DNA from 3 places in the Priestia sp. HNGD-A6 genome. Region 3 is predicted to be linked to each of the others. Evidence: a T-box and tRNA genes for the amino acid it is inferred to sense, from the RefSeq annotation. Region 3 holds a T-box; the other regions hold tRNA genes.

Region 1 (5,121 bases), 2.2 Mb from region 3:
AGCCCATTAATGCAACAGCTACGGTAGCTGTTTTATTCCGCTCATCTAAAATAGGATTCACTTCCACAAACTCGGCAGAAGTGATTAGCTGAGATTCTGCCAACATCTCCATAGCTAAATGACTTTCTCTGTAGCTTATTCCACCGATAACTGGCGTTCCTACTCCAGGTGCATCATGTGGATCCAGTCCATCTAAATCGAGTGATAGATGAACGCCATCTGTTTTATCACGCAAATATAAAATTGTTTCTTCCATTACTTTTGTCATACCCATTCGATCTATCTCATGCATCGTATACACTTTAATTCCTTTTTCCTTTATTAGCTCTTTTTCTCCTTCATCTAAAGAACGGGCTCCGATAATCACAATATTCTCGGGCTTGACTTTAGGGGCATAGCCACCAATTCGAGTCAATGCTTCGTCTCCTATACCTATACTTGCCGCCAATGGCATACCGTGAATATTTCCGGAAGGAGACGTATCTGCTGTATTTAAATCTCCGTGTGCATCATACCAAATTACGCCTAAATTTTTATAATGACGACTTACTCCTGCTAGTGTTCCGATAGCGATGCTGTGATCTCCCCCTAGCACTAAAGGAAACCTTTTATTTGCAATAACATCACTTACGGTCTGAGCAAGTCTTTCGCTAGCATCCGCTACAGCTTTTAAATTCTTTAAGTTTGTATTTTCATCACTATGTACTCGTTCAGCTAAGGCAATTTCAATATTCCCTTTATCTTCTACACTATATCCAATATTCTCGATGCGTTCCATAACACCTGCATATCGTATCGCACTTGGCCCCATATCGACCCCTCGGCGAGTTTGACCTAAATCCATTGGTACTCCAATAATTGAAAGCTTATTCATAATATTTCCCCCCATCACAAATGTTGCTACTCTCTTATTGTAACGGCTAAATGAGCGATGGCTCAACTCGACACTTTTTTGAATATATATACAATTCTAATTTGTAGAAACTACACAAAAAAACCTTTAAGCAAATTGCTTAAAGGTTGTACGTTTATATGTATGGTGGAGCCTAGCGGGATCGAACCGCTGACCTCCTGCGTGCAAGGCAGGCGCTCTCCCAGCTGAGCTAAGGCCCCAATATGTTTTTTTATATAGAAATGGAGCGGAAGACGAGGTTCGAACTCGCGACCCCCACCTTGGCAAGGTGGTGTTCTACCACTGAACTACTTCCGCTTATTAAAATGAGCCATGAAGGACTCGAACCTTCGACCCTCTGATTAAAAGTCAGATGCTCTACCAACTGAGCTAATGGCTCTCTATGGCTGGGCTAGCTGGATTCGAACCAACGCATGACGGAATCAAAATCCGTTGCCTTACCGCTTGGCGATAGCCCAATAAAAATGGTGGAGGGGGGCAGATTCGAACTGCCGAACCCGAAGGAGCGGATTTACAGTCCGCCGCGTTTAGCCACTTCGCTACCCCTCCGATATAAATGGTGCCGGCAAGAGGACTTGAACCCCCAACCTACTGATTACAAGTCAGTTGCTCTACCAGTTGAGCTACACCGGCACGGTGGTGGAGGATGACGGGATCGAACCGCCGACCCCCTGCTTGTAAGGCAGGTGCTCTCCCAGCTGAGCTAATCCTCCACTATTATGTAGATAAAAATAAATGGTGACCCGTACGGGATTCGAACCCGTGTTACCGCCGTGAAAGGGCGGTGTCTTAACCGCTTGACCAACGGGCCAGTTGGCTCCACAGGTAGGACTCGAACCTACGACCGATCGGTTAACAGCCGATAGCTCTACCACTGAGCTACTGTGGAATAATAATAGCCTGGCAACGTCCTACTCTCACAGGGACAAAGTCCCAACTACCATCGGCGCTAAAGAGCTTAACTTCCGTGTTCGGTATGGGAACGGGTGTGACCTCTTCGCTATCGCCACCAGACAAATTATATTATACATGATTTGATAAAGAAAGCAAGACTTTTTTGAAAAAGTTTTGTTCTCTCAAAACTAGATAACTGTTTGCTGAGTAAAGCTTACGCTTTTAAAGTTTGGTTAAGTCCTCGATCGATTAGTATCAGTCAGCTACACATGTCGCCACGCTTCCACCTCTGACCTATCAACCTGATCATCTTTCAGGGATCTTACTAGCTTGCGCTATGGGAAATCTCATCTTGAGGGGGGCTTCATGCTTAGATGCTTTCAGCACTTATCCCGTCCACACATAGCTACCCAGCGATGCCTTTGGCAAGACAACTGGTACACCAGCGGTGTGTCCATCCCGGTCCTCTCGTACTAAGGACAGCTCCTCTCAAATTTCCTACGCCCACGACGGATAGGGACCGAACTGTCTCACGACGTTCTGAACCCAGCTCGCGTACCGCTTTAATGGGCGAACAGCCCAACCCTTGGGACCGACTACAGCCCCAGGATGCGATGAGCCGACATCGAGGTGCCAAACCTCCCCGTCGATGTGGACTCTTGGGGGAGATAAGCCTGTTATCCCCGGGGTAGCTTTTATCCGTTGAGCGATGGCCCTTCCATGCGGAACCACCGGATCACTAAGCCCGACTTTCGTCCCTGCTCGACTTGTAGGTCTCGCAGTCAAGCTCCCTTGTGCCTTTACACTCTACGAATGATTTCCAACCATTCTGAGGGAACCTTTGGGCGCCTCCGTTACATTTTAGGAGGCGACCGCCCCAGTCAAACTGCCCACCTGACACTGTCTCCCGGCCCGATCAGGGCCGCGGGTTAGAATTTCAATACAGCCAGGGTAGTATCCCACCGACGCCTCCACCGAAGCTAGCGCTCCGGCTTCTCAGGCTCCTACCTATCCTGTACAAGCTGTACCAAAATTCAATATCAGGCTACAGTAAAGCTCCACGGGGTCTTTCCGTCCTGTCGCGGGTAACCTGCATCTTCACAGGTACTATAATTTCACCGAGTCTCTCGTTGAGACAGTGCCCAGATCGTTACGCCTTTCGTGCGGGTCGGAACTTACCCGACAAGGAATTTCGCTACCTTAGGACCGTTATAGTTACGGCCGCCGTTTACTGGGGCTTCGATTCAGAGCTTCTCCCAAAGGATAACCCCTCCTCTTAACCTTCCAGCACCGGGCAGGCGTCAGCCCCTATACTTCGCCTTGCGGCTTCGCAGAGACCTGTGTTTTTGCTAAACAGTCGCCTGGGCCTATTCACTGCGGCTCTCTCGGGCTATACACCCTACCAGAGCACCCCTTCTCCCGAAGTTACGGGGTCATTTTGCCGAGTTCCTTAACGAGAGTTCTCTCGATCACCTTAGGATTCTCTCCTCGCCTACCTGTGTCGGTTTGCGGTACGGGCACCTCCCGCCTCGCTAGAGGCTTTTCTTGGCAGTGTGGAATCAGGAACTTCGGTACTATAATTCCCTCGTCATCACAGCTCAGCCTTTATGATGAGCGGATTTGCCTACTCATCAGCCTAACTGCTTGAACGCGCATATCCAGCAGCGCGCTTACCCTATCCTACTGCGTCCCCCCATTACTCAAACGGCGGGGAGGTGGTACAGGAATATCAACCTGTTGGCCATCGCCTACGCTTTTCAGCCTCGGCTTAGGTCCCGACTAACCCTGAGCGGACGAGCCTTCCTCAGGAAACCTTAGGCATTCGGTGGACAAGATTCTCACTTGTCTTTCGCTACTCATACCGGCATTCTCACTTCTAAGCGCTCCACCAGTCCTTACGGTCTGACTTCACAGCACTTAGAACGCTCTCCTACCACTGACATCTAAGATGTCAATCCACAGCTTCGGTGATACGTTTAGCCCCGGTACATTTTCGGCGCAGAGTCACTCGACCAGTGAGCTATTACGCACTCTTTAAATGGTGGCTGCTTCTAAGCCAACATCCTGGTTGTCTAAGCAACTCCACATCCTTTTCCACTTAACGTATACTTGGGGACCTTAGCTGGTGGTCTGGGCTGTTTCCCTTTTGACTACGGATCTTATCACTCGCAGTCTGACTCCCATGGATAAGTCTTTGGCATTCGGAGTTTGACTGAATTCGGTAACCCGTTGGGGGCCCCTAGTCCAATCAGTGCTCTACCTCCAAGACTCTCACAACATGAGGCTAGCCCTAAAGCTATTTCGGAGAGAACCAGCTATCTCCAGGTTCGATTGGAATTTCTCCGCTACCCACACCTCATCCCCGCACTTTTCAACGTGCGTGGGTTCGGGCCTCCATTCAGTGTTACCTGAACTTCACCCTGGACATGGGTAGATCACCTGGTTTCGGGTCTACAACCACATACTAAACGCCCTATTCAGACTCGCTTTCGCTACGGCTCCGCCTTATCAGCTTAACCTTGCATGGGATCGTAACTCGCCGGTTCATTCTACAAAAGGCACGCCATCACCCGTTAACGGGCTCTGACTACTTGTAGGCACACGGTTTCAGGATCTCTTTCACTCCCCTTCCGGGGTGCTTTTCACCTTTCCCTCACGGTACTGGTTCACTATCGGTCACTAGGTAGTATTTAGCCTTGGGAGATGGTCCTCCCAGCTTCCGACGGAATTTCACGTGTTCCGCCGTACTCAGGATCCACTCAAGAGGGAACGAAGTTTCAACTACAGGGTTGTTACCTTCTTCGACGGACCTTTCCAGGTCGCTTCATTTACTTCGTTCCTTTGTAACTCCGTATAGAGTGTCCTACAACCCCAAGAGGCAAGCCTCTTGGTTTGGGCTAATTCCGTTTCGCTCGCCGCTACTCAGGAAATCGCATTTGCTTTCTCTTCCTCCGGGTACTTAGATGTTTCAGTTCCCCGGGTCTGCCTTCAATATCCTATGTATTCAGATAAAGATACTGTTCCATTACGAACAGTGGGTTTCCCCATTCGGAAATCTCCGGATCAAAGCTCACTTACAGCTCCCCGAAGCATATCGGTGTTAGTCCCGTCCTTCATCGGCTCCTAGTGCCAAGGCATTCACCGTGCGCCCTTTCTAACTTAACCATTAGCGAATAAATGGTACAACATAATGTTGTGTTATTTATTGGTTTGATTAAAGAAAAGTTTCACTTTTCCTCAGCAATTACTGTTATCTAGTTTTCAAAGAACAATCGCAACCAAAATTCTTCTTATCTAGTAAGAAGAAAGTAGTA
Region 2 (5,121 bases), 1.8 Mb from region 3:
GCCGCAGTGAATAGGCCTAGGCGACTGTTTAGCAAAAACACAGGTCTCTGCGAAGCCGCAAGGCGAAGTATAGGGGCTGACGCCTGCCCGGTGCTGGAAGGTTAAGAGGAGGGGTTATCCTTTGGGAGAAGCTCTGAATCGAAGCCCCAGTAAACGGCGGCCGTAACTATAACGGTCCTAAGGTAGCGAAATTCCTTGTCGGGTAAGTTCCGACCCGCACGAAAGGCGTAACGATCTGGGCACTGTCTCAACGAGAGACTCGGTGAAATTATAGTACCTGTGAAGATGCAGGTTACCCGCGACAGGACGGAAAGACCCCGTGGAGCTTTACTGTAGCCTGATATTGAATTTTGGTACAGCTTGTACAGGATAGGTAGGAGCCTGAGAAGCCGGAGCGCTAGCTTCGGTGGAGGCGTCGGTGGGATACTACCCTGGCTGTATTGAAATTCTAACCCGCGGCCCTGATCGGGCCGGGAGACAGTGTCAGGTGGGCAGTTTGACTGGGGCGGTCGCCTCCTAAAATGTAACGGAGGCGCCCAAAGGTTCCCTCAGAATGGTTGGAAATCATTCGTAGAGTGTAAAGGCACAAGGGAGCTTGACTGCGAGACCTACAAGTCGAGCAGGGACGAAAGTCGGGCTTAGTGATCCGGTGGTTCCGCATGGAAGGGCCATCGCTCAACGGATAAAAGCTACCCCGGGGATAACAGGCTTATCTCCCCCAAGAGTCCACATCGACGGGGAGGTTTGGCACCTCGATGTCGGCTCATCGCATCCTGGGGCTGTAGTCGGTCCCAAGGGTTGGGCTGTTCGCCCATTAAAGCGGTACGCGAGCTGGGTTCAGAACGTCGTGAGACAGTTCGGTCCCTATCCGTCGTGGGCGTAGGAAATTTGAGAGGAGCTGTCCTTAGTACGAGAGGACCGGGATGGACACACCGCTGGTGTACCAGTTGTCTTGCCAAAGGCATCGCTGGGTAGCTATGTGTGGACGGGATAAGTGCTGAAAGCATCTAAGCATGAAGCCCCCCTCAAGATGAGATTTCCCATAGCGCAAGCTAGTAAGATCCCTGAAAGATGATCAGGTTGATAGGTCAGAGGTGGAAGCGTGGCGACATGTGTAGCTGACTGATACTAATCGATCGAGGACTTAACCAAACTTTTAAAAGCGTAAGCTTTACTCAGCAAACTGTTACCTAGTTTTGAGAGAGCAATCTCTTGTCTGGTGGCGATAGCGAAGAGGTCACACCCGTTCCCATACCGAACACGGAAGTTAAGCTCTTTAGCGCCAATGGTAGTTGGGACTTTGTCCCTGTGAGAGTAGGACGTTGCCAGGCAATGAATAAGACCCCTTTTTATGCTCTTGTAAAAGAGTCTAGGGGTTTTTTATTTGGCTCATTTGTAAAAAACTTATATACACATTTAATGTTGTGTATGATATTTGGAGGATTAGCTCAGCTGGGAGAGCACCTGCCTTACAAGCAGGGGGTCGGCGGTTCGATCCCGTCATCCTCCACCACCGTGCCGGTGTAGCTCAACTGGTAGAGCAACTGACTTGTAATCAGTAGGTTGGGGGTTCAAGTCCTCTTGCCGGCACCATTTATATCGGAGGGGTAGCGAAGTGGCTAAACGCGGCGGACTGTAAATCCGCTCCTTCGGGTTCGGCAGTTCGAATCTGCCCCCCTCCACCATTTTATTGGGCTATCGCCAAGCGGTAAGGCAACGGATTTTGATTCCGTCATGCGTTGGTTCGAATCCAGCTAGCCCAGCCATAGAGAGCCATTAGCTCAGTTGGTAGAGCATCTGACTTTTAATCAGAGGGTCGAAGGTTCGAGTCCTTCATGGCTCATTTTAATAAGCGGAAGTAGTTCAGTGGTAGAACACCACCTTGCCAAGGTGGGGGTCGCGAGTTCGAACCTCGTCTTCCGCTCCATATAAAGCGCCCGTAGCTCAATTGGATAGAGCGTTTGACTACGGATCAAAAGGTTAGGGGTTCGACTCCTCTCGGGCGCGCCATAAACGGGAAGTAGCTCAGCTTGGTAGAGCACTTGGTTTGGGACCAAGGGGTCGCAGGTTCGAATCCTGTCTTCCCGACCATTTATGGGGCCTTAGCTCAGCTGGGAGAGCGCCTGCCTTGCACGCAGGAGGTCAGCGGTTCGATCCCGCTAGGCTCCACCAATGAAATTAAATAATTGTAACGAATAATATGGCGGTGTAGCTCAGCTGGCTAGAGCGTACGGTTCATACCCGTGAGGTCGTGGGTTCGACTCCCTCCGCCGCTACCATATAAGTTACATTTGTTATAAATATACGGAGGAATACCCAAGTCCGGCTGAAGGGATCGGTCTTGAAAACCGACAGGGGTGTTAAAGCCCGCGGGGGTTCGAATCCCTCTTCCTCCGCCATTTATTTATATCATATTCATATCATCGCGGGGTGGAGCAGTTCGGTAGCTCGTCGGGCTCATAACCCGAAGGTCGCAGGTTCAAATCCTGTCCCCGCAACCAAAGTGGTCCCGTGGTGTAGCGGTTAACATGCCTGCCTGTCACGCAGGAGATCGCGGGTTCGATTCCCGTCGGGACCGCCATTTTGTTTGGCTCGGTAGCTCAGTTGGTAGAGCAAAGGACTGAAAATCCTTGTGTCGGCGGTTCGATTCCGTCCCGAGCCACCATTTTAAGACGGCGATTGTGGCGAAGTGGTTAACGCACCGGATTGTGGTTCCGGCATTCGTGGGTTCGATTCCCATCAGTCGCCCCATCTTAAGTAACGCGGGTGTAGTTTAGTGGTAAAACCTCAGCCTTCCAAGCTGATGTCGTGAGTTCGATTCTCATCACCCGCTCCAAATAATGGGCCTATAGCTCAGCTGGTTAGAGCGCACGCCTGATAAGCGTGAGGTCGGTGGTTCGAGTCCACTTAGGCCCACCATATTCCACAGTAGCTCAGTGGTAGAGCTATCGGCTGTTAACCGATCGGTCGTAGGTTCGAGTCCTACCTGTGGAGCCATACTGGCCCGTTGGTCAAGCGGTTAAGACACCGCCCTTTCACGGCGGTAACACGGGTTCGAATCCCGTACGGGTCATCTCAAAAGCAGTTTGCATATGCAAACTGCTTTTTTTGTTTGTAAACAGAGTTTAGACAAAAGAATAAACTCTGTTTTTCGTTTTTCTATGATTTTCTCTTCACAATTTGCATTTCCTATAGCACATCTCTAAACGCTTGTTCTAAATTTCGAAAAAAAACCTACAATAGTAATAACAGAATACTGTTTGTACAAAAGGAGGGGAATGCGTGAAAAAAATTGTTTTGTGGTCCATCGGAGTTTTTCTTGTATATGCAGCTTGTATATGGGTGTATTTATTTTATATAAGTGACACCTCTATTCCACAATCATTAAAAGGTACCAGCGTGGATCCGGCTACGTTTATGAATGCAAGAGAACTTATGTTAACCGAAAAATATTCAAAGATTAGAGATGCGCTCTTTTTTATCCGATTTCCATATGAGTGGTTAGGGTTTATTTTAATTTTAGTGTTAGGTGTGTCTAAGAAAGTGAATAAGTGGTCTAAAGACGTCAGCCGTTTCAGTCTTCTCCAAACTGCTATTTATGTATTTTGGTTATCTGTTCTGCTGCTGATCTACTCTTTTCCTATGGACTGGATTAGCTATAAGCTTTCAACGGCTTACCATATTACGACGCAACCTTTCCAAGGATGGATGAAAGATCTTTTTACAGATTTTTGGGTGAACTATGCCACGATGTTTTTAGTGATTGCTGTGTTATATGCATTCATTCGTAAGTTTTCAAAAAGATGGTGGCTGTATGCGTGGCTAGTATCTATTCCATTTACGCTATTTTTGACGTTTATTCAACCAGTGGTTATCGATCCGTTATATAACGATTTTTATCCATTAAAGAATAAAGAGCTGGAGACGAAAATTTTGCATTTAGCAGATGAAGCTCATATACCTGCTAAGCATGTATATGAAGTAAACATGTCTGAAAAAACGAACTCTCTCAATGCATATGTAACGGGAATAGGTTCTAATTCAAGAATTGTGTTATGGGATACTACTCTTAATAAATTGACGGAACGTGAAATTTTGTTTATCATGGCGCACGAAATGGGTCACTATGTGAAGAAACATATTTATGTAGGGATTGCTTCAGCCTTAGTTTTATCGATTGTAGGTTTATGGCTAACGAAACATTTAGCTAGCTTTGTGATTAAGAGATGGGGGAAAGCATTAAAAATCACTTCTCTTAGTGATTTAAATTCATTACCGCTTATTCTACTTATTTTTTCTGTGCTCACATTTGCTGTAAGTCCTTTAACAAATATGCAGTCGCGTCATCATGAACTTCAATCTGACACGTACGCCATGGACTTAACAGGAGATAAACAAGCTGCTATTAAAACATTTCAGGATTTAACAAAATCAGGACTGTCCCAGGTGAATCCGCCGTATTTAGTGAAAATTTTTCGATATGGTCATCCAACAATATTGGAAAGAATTTCATTTGTTGAGAAGTATGAAAGAAATGAATAAGTGATATAAGAAAAAGTAAAGGATATATGAAGCCTTTTATACGTAGGTATTAATAGAAAAGCCTCCTTGCGAGTAGGAAAAAAATTCTAAAAGGAGGTTTCATTTTCGAAAGTACTGTTATATAATAACGTATGTAAAATAAAAACTGTTTTATAACAATGGGGAGGAATAGTTATTTGTGATTGAAAAGATAGCAGGCAAACTTATCAGCGTATATTCACCTCAACAAAGTCTTACTACATGTCCTTCAACTATTTACTTATTTCATCTACGTTCTTACTAAAGCTATGGCAAACTGCTAATTTACTTCATCATGAAACAGACATATTCTCACTGCTGCGTTTTATATTTTTATGAATATAGAATTTTAAATTCATTAGGGGGTATAAAGAATGAAAGAGATTCGTGTAAAAAACCTTGAAGAGAACTGGAAAAGCGATGAGCGTTGGAAAGGAATTGAACGTCCATATTCTGCAGAAAAAGTCATTGGACTGAGAGGATCCATTGATATTGAACACACGCTTGCTAGAAGAGGGGCCGAAAAGTTCTGGAACTTATTAAAAACAGAGCCATACGTTC
Region 3 (5,121 bases):
AAGCCTAGCGCTCAAAGCAGCTATAAATACATCTACCCAAAAGCGCTGCAGCCGACGCCAAATTCTAGTTTCTACCGGCGCTTATATTATCAGCTTCAAAAAAATGTTGACAAACAAATTTTGAAAGTCCTTCAGACTATAGAACAATCTTCGTTCTATGACAATACCATTATTATTTTCACGTCGGATCACGGTGATTTGCTGGGGGCTCACGGAGGACTACATCAAAAATGGTACAACATGTATGAAGAGTCGATTCACGTGCCGCTTCTCATTCATAACAAGCATTTGTTTCCTAGTTATCAACGTACAGACGTACTGACTAGTCACGTTGACTTGATCCCGACAATGCTTAGCTTGGCTAATATCGATGCTTCCGCTGTTCAAAAGCAATTGCAAAAAAGTCATACGGAAGTACATCCATTTGTTGGGCGAGACCTCTCAGGAACGTTGAGAGGAGAAACATCGCTCTATCAAGAAAAAGCACCGATTTTCTTTATGACGGATGATGACCCGACAAAAGGACTTCACCAAACAAATTTTTTAGGAGAAAGCTATCCGTCAGTCGTTCAGCCTAATCACATTCAAGCGGTCATTGTCGAGTTTCAATCAGCCGCAGGAAAGGAAATCTGGAAATACGCTCGATACCATGATAATCCGCAATTTCGGTCAGCACCTAACGAAAAAGATGAAGTCATCCACCGAGAGCAATATGAAAGTTACCCTGTAGATCTTACTAACCTTAAAGAAACATCGGTTCCGGATCAAATTGAAATGTACAATTTGACCAAGGATCCGTTAGAAACAGTAAATTGGGCTTACCCGTATTTTTCAACAAATGAAACAAGGAAAATTCAGCGGCAGCTTGATGTTATTCTTAAAGAACAACTCAGGAAAAAACGGATTTTTCCGCAAAGTGGAAGCATGTACCAGGAGCTTCCGTCTAAAGATAGATAAAAAATAGTTTCGACGAGTTCAAGCCTAATATTGGTGTAAGTAGAAAAAGGTATATTTAATATTTTAGTATATAAATAAAAAAACTGATGATACTTGTGCTATGTTACTTATTCTGATTTGAGCAGTACTGGATTTTAATTCGTTAATAATACTTAGATAAAGCAAATAAGTGCTTGTAATATCTTTCTTTTTTGCCTTTATTTTTACACAATAAAGGTAAAAACAAAATAAAATGCAGGTGTTAATATTATAATAAAAAACTTTTTAAGCCCATATATTCCTAAGTAACTTTTCGGAAATTTAAGCATAAATTAATTCTATAATATTAAAAAATAAAAATTATTTCTTGACTTCTGTAAAATTTATACACTATAATCACTTTTAACAACTAACAAACATTATTTGGCAATGAAAAGGACATGAATTAGGTGCCGTTTTCTTCGCAGAGAATAGGGTCAGCGGCTGGGAGCCCTTAAGAAATCATCTAATTTACCACCTTAGAGCTATTGCAGGGAATGTGCATAACTGAAACTGCAATCGGTAAAACCGTTATCTTTTTTGAGCGTAAAATGCATACAGGTATTTTACGGAATTAGGGTGGTACCACGACCGCATTCGTCCCTTCACTAGGGATGAGTGCGGTTTTTTATGTAGAAAAAATGAATATACAAGCATTGAAAAGGACATGAATCATTTTTGGATTTTCTTTACAGAGAGTAGGGTCACTGGCTGAGAACCCTTAGAAAACGAAATGAATTTACCACCTTGGAGCTGCGGCGGGGAATGTGTATACACTGAAACTGCAACCGGTAAAACCGTTATCTTTTTAAGCGTAAAATACGTATAGGTATTTTACGGAATTAGGGTGGTACCACGACCGCATTCGTCCCTTCACTAGGGATGAGTGCGGTTTTTTATGTAGAAAAAATGAATATACAAGCATTGAAAAGGACATGAATCATTTTTGGATTTTCTTTACAGAGAGTAGGGTCACTGGCTGAGAACCCTTAGAAAACGAAATGAATTTACCACCTTGGAGCTGCGGCGGGGAATGTGTATACACTGAAACTGCAACCGGTAAAACCGTTATCTTTTTAAGCGTAAAATACGTATAGGTATTTTACGGAATTAGGGTGGTACCACGGCCGCATTCGTCCCTTTACTAGGGATGAGTGCGGTTTTTTTGTTGAATAAAAACATATTGGAGGAATGAACATGTCAAAACAAATGGAAGCAGAAAAACGAAATCATCAAAAATTAGGTCAAGAACTGGAGCTGTTTATGTCGATGGAAGAAGCTCCTGGTATGCCGTTTTTCTTACCTAACGGAATGATTGTTCGAAATGAGTTAGAAAACTACTGGAAACAAAAGCATTACAAAGCAGGCTATCAAGAGATAAAAACTCCCATCATGATGAAACAGGAGCTATGGGAACAATCAGGGCACTGGGAGCACTATCATGAAAATATGTATTTTTCAAATGTTGACAAACAAAACTATGCGATTAAACCGATGAATTGTCCGGGAGCCATTTTATTGTTTAACAGCAAGCGAAGAAGCTATCGAGAACTTCCGGTTCGATACGCAGAACTTGGATTGGTTCACCGCCACGAGCTTTCGGGCTCTTTAAACGGACTGCTAAGAGTCCGGTCATTCACACAGGACGATGCGCATTTATTCGTAGAACTTAATCAGATTGAAGTTGAGATTAGCCGCATTCTAGCGTTTATCCATGACTTTTATTCACATTTTGGCTTTGATTACAAAGTGGAGCTATCCACACGTCCTGAAAAATTTATGGGAGATATTGAAACATGGAATCAAGCAGAAAAGTCGCTTCAATCGGTGCTAAATGAAAAAGGCTTAGACTATCAGGTAAATGAAGGAGACGGAGCTTTTTACGGGCCGAAAATCGATTTTCATATTTTAGATTCCCTAGGCCGCAGCTGGCAGTGTGGAACAGTTCAGCTTGATTTCTTAATGCCAGAGAAGTTTGACTGTATGTATATTGGAGAAGACAATAAACCGCACCGTCCCGTAATGATTCACCGCGCTATATACGGTTCCGTTGAACGATTTATGGCCATCTTGATTGAACATTATGAAGGTCAATTTCCTCTTTGGCTGGCTCCTGTTCAATTTAAGCTTTTGCCTATTGCACCGCCGCATGTGGAATATGCATACAAGGTGAAACACGAGCTGGAGTCACAAGGGTATCGTGTTGAAGTGGATGATCGTATTGAAAAAATAGGTTTGAAAATTAGAGAAGCCGAAATGCTCAAAGTTCCTTATATGGCCGTAATAGGAGATAAAGAAGTAGAAAATAAATCGCTTGCTATGCGAAAGCACGGGAAGAAAAACATTGGAACAGTAAGTGTTGAAGAGGCAGCTGTACACTTGAATAAAGAAAAAAATTCAAACGGAGTTTATTGAAGCCATTTACCTTGCTAAATAGAAAAATCCGATTTTTTAAGTCGGATAGTGATTCCCTTCATCTTGTCTTACACCAAAATGAAGGGAATATTGAACTAGAAGGGTATAAGATAATATATATCAGCAGTATAACTTTTGCCTTAGACAAACGCCGGTATTTTATGAAAAAAATTATCTTGTTCCATTCGAATCGTTTGTACGGGGGAAAGCTGAATCTTCATTTGACAATTTGTTCATAGGTTGCTGACCTCGCTTCTTTTTAGAAGGAGAATAAAAAAGAAATTTAAACATAAAGTACACTCCTAATGCTAGTAAAATACAGCCAATAAGTAAGTTAAGCATCTCTCTCCGCCCTTCATACGCTTCAGTTTTCATCATTATAACACCCGTTGAGGTAAAACATTCATCGTTCTGTAAATAATCCCTATGTCAGGAATTTATATTTGAAGATAGGTAGCGAAAAAAACTATCTGGAAATGAATCTATTTATTTTTTAGAATATTAATTTTATTCAAACTTATTATACATAATCACAACGATGATTTCTTTATTTAGTTGATAAAGACAAAATAGAGAGAGATTAAGAAATCGCTTACAAAAACTCTTGAAATATATATAATGATATTAGTATACTAATAGACAAGTTAGTAATTATTTCTATATAATTACTTCTGTATCTGAAGTAAAAACGCGTAGTCAAATAGGAAAAGACGTCATTTTTAAGTTTTTTAATGGATGAGTGGCAACAGAGAGGAGAGAGTGCAATGGGAAAACTATTTAAAAAGAAGTCAATCGAGCAATTATTAGAACAAAGTCAAAACAAATCTCTAGTCAAAACATTAGGGGCATTCGATTTGACTCTTCTTGGTATTGGAGCCGTAATAGGAACAGGGGTTTTAGTTTTAACAGGCTTAGTAGCTGCTAACGATGCGGGGCCAGCCGTTATTTTTTCTTTTATACTGGCTTCTATTGTATGCGGTTTTGCAGCGCTGTGCTATGCGGAATTTGCTTCAACTATACCTGTATCTGGGAGCGTTTACACCTATACATATGCAACCATCGGCGAAGTGGTAGCACACTTAATGGGATGGACATTGCTTTCCGTCTATTTATTAACGATGTCAGCAGTAGCAAATGGATGGTCTTCTTATTTTAATAATTTTTTAGAAGGCTTTGGTTTTTCACTCCCAAAAGAATTGATTACGATCCCTGCAAACGGAGGCCTGGTGAACCTTCCTGCTATTTGTATTACCCTTCTTATTACATGGCTGCTTTCAAGGGGAACTAAAGAAAGTAAAAAAGTGAATAATTTCATGGTGCTTGTTAAATTATTTATTATCCTTCTCTTTATTGTTGTAGGAGCTTTTTATGTGAAGCCATCTAATTGGACTCCTTTTATGCCTTATGGAATTGAAGGTGTTGTGACAGGGGGAGCGGCCGTATTTTTTGCTTTCTTGGGTTTTGATGCTTTATCTACATCAGCAGAAGAAGTAAAGAACCCGCAGCGCAATTTGCCAATTGGAATCATTAGCTCACTCGTGATCTGCACAATTATTTATGTAGCAGTATGCCTTGTTATGACTGGAGTTGTTTCGTACAAAGAACTGAACGTTCCAGAAGCAATGGCTTATGTTCTTCATTCAGTAGGACAAAATGCAGTGGCAGGAGTTATTGCTGCAGGAGCTGTCATTGGAATCATGGCTGTTATTTTCGCCTACATTTATGCAGCAA

Evidence for each region. The T-box of region 3 lies ahead of thrS (threonine--tRNA ligase). A T-box ahead of a tRNA ligase gene usually reads a tRNA of that ligase, here a tRNA-Thr.
Region 1: it has a tRNA-Thr gene. The T-box ahead of thrS (threonine--tRNA ligase) is inferred to sense a tRNA for this amino acid. The anticodon was not compared.
Region 2: it has a tRNA-Thr gene. The T-box ahead of thrS (threonine--tRNA ligase) is inferred to sense a tRNA for this amino acid. The anticodon was not compared.

Annotation. Positions count from the first base shown of each region.
Region 1 is NZ_CP138621.1:2,606,022-2,611,142, forward strand. Features, by position in the region: gene rocF (arginase) at 1-874, opposite strand, end outside; tRNA gene SCI76_RS13130 (tRNA-Ala) at 1,038-1,113, opposite strand; tRNA gene SCI76_RS13135 (tRNA-Gly) at 1,136-1,210, opposite strand; tRNA gene SCI76_RS13140 (tRNA-Lys) at 1,220-1,292, opposite strand; tRNA gene SCI76_RS13145 (tRNA-Gln) at 1,297-1,371, opposite strand; tRNA gene SCI76_RS13150 (tRNA-Tyr) at 1,379-1,462, opposite strand; tRNA gene SCI76_RS13155 (tRNA-Thr) at 1,471-1,546, opposite strand; tRNA gene SCI76_RS13160 (tRNA-Val) at 1,551-1,626, opposite strand; tRNA gene SCI76_RS13165 (tRNA-Glu) at 1,650-1,724, opposite strand; tRNA gene SCI76_RS13170 (tRNA-Asn) at 1,728-1,802, opposite strand; rRNA gene rrf (5S ribosomal RNA) at 1,812-1,927, opposite strand; rRNA gene SCI76_RS13180 (23S ribosomal RNA) at 2,037-4,972, opposite strand.
Region 2 is NZ_CP138621.1:2,171,415-2,176,535, reverse strand. Features, by position in the region: rRNA gene SCI76_RS10965 (23S ribosomal RNA) at 1-1,152, shown strand, start outside; rRNA gene rrf (5S ribosomal RNA) at 1,216-1,331, shown strand; tRNA gene SCI76_RS10955 (tRNA-Val) at 1,438-1,513, shown strand; tRNA gene SCI76_RS10950 (tRNA-Thr) at 1,518-1,593, shown strand; tRNA gene SCI76_RS10945 (tRNA-Tyr) at 1,602-1,685, shown strand; tRNA gene SCI76_RS10940 (tRNA-Gln) at 1,692-1,766, shown strand; tRNA gene SCI76_RS10935 (tRNA-Lys) at 1,771-1,843, shown strand; tRNA gene SCI76_RS10930 (tRNA-Gly) at 1,853-1,927, shown strand; tRNA gene SCI76_RS10925 (tRNA-Arg) at 1,934-2,010, shown strand; tRNA gene SCI76_RS10920 (tRNA-Pro) at 2,015-2,091, shown strand; tRNA gene SCI76_RS10915 (tRNA-Ala) at 2,097-2,172, shown strand; tRNA gene SCI76_RS10910 (tRNA-Met) at 2,203-2,279, shown strand; tRNA gene SCI76_RS10905 (tRNA-Ser) at 2,307-2,399, shown strand; tRNA gene SCI76_RS10900 (tRNA-Met) at 2,425-2,501, shown strand; tRNA gene SCI76_RS10895 (tRNA-Asp) at 2,506-2,581, shown strand; tRNA gene SCI76_RS10890 (tRNA-Phe) at 2,590-2,665, shown strand; tRNA gene SCI76_RS10885 (tRNA-His) at 2,676-2,751, shown strand; tRNA gene SCI76_RS10880 (tRNA-Gly) at 2,763-2,836, shown strand; tRNA gene SCI76_RS10875 (tRNA-Ile) at 2,843-2,919, shown strand; tRNA gene SCI76_RS10870 (tRNA-Asn) at 2,923-2,997, shown strand; tRNA gene SCI76_RS10865 (tRNA-Glu) at 3,002-3,073, shown strand; gene SCI76_RS10860 (M48 family metallopeptidase) at 3,283-4,542, shown strand; gene aceA (isocitrate lyase) at 4,935-5,121, shown strand, end outside.
Region 3 is NZ_CP138621.1:378,562-383,682, reverse strand. Features, by position in the region: gene SCI76_RS02040 (sulfatase-like hydrolase/transferase) at 1-957, shown strand, start outside; T-box leader at 1,623-1,851, shown strand; T-box leader at 1,891-2,119, shown strand; gene thrS (threonine--tRNA ligase) at 2,173-3,390, shown strand; gene SCI76_RS02030 (hypothetical protein) at 3,562-3,768, opposite strand; gene SCI76_RS02025 (amino acid permease) at 4,155-5,121, shown strand, end outside.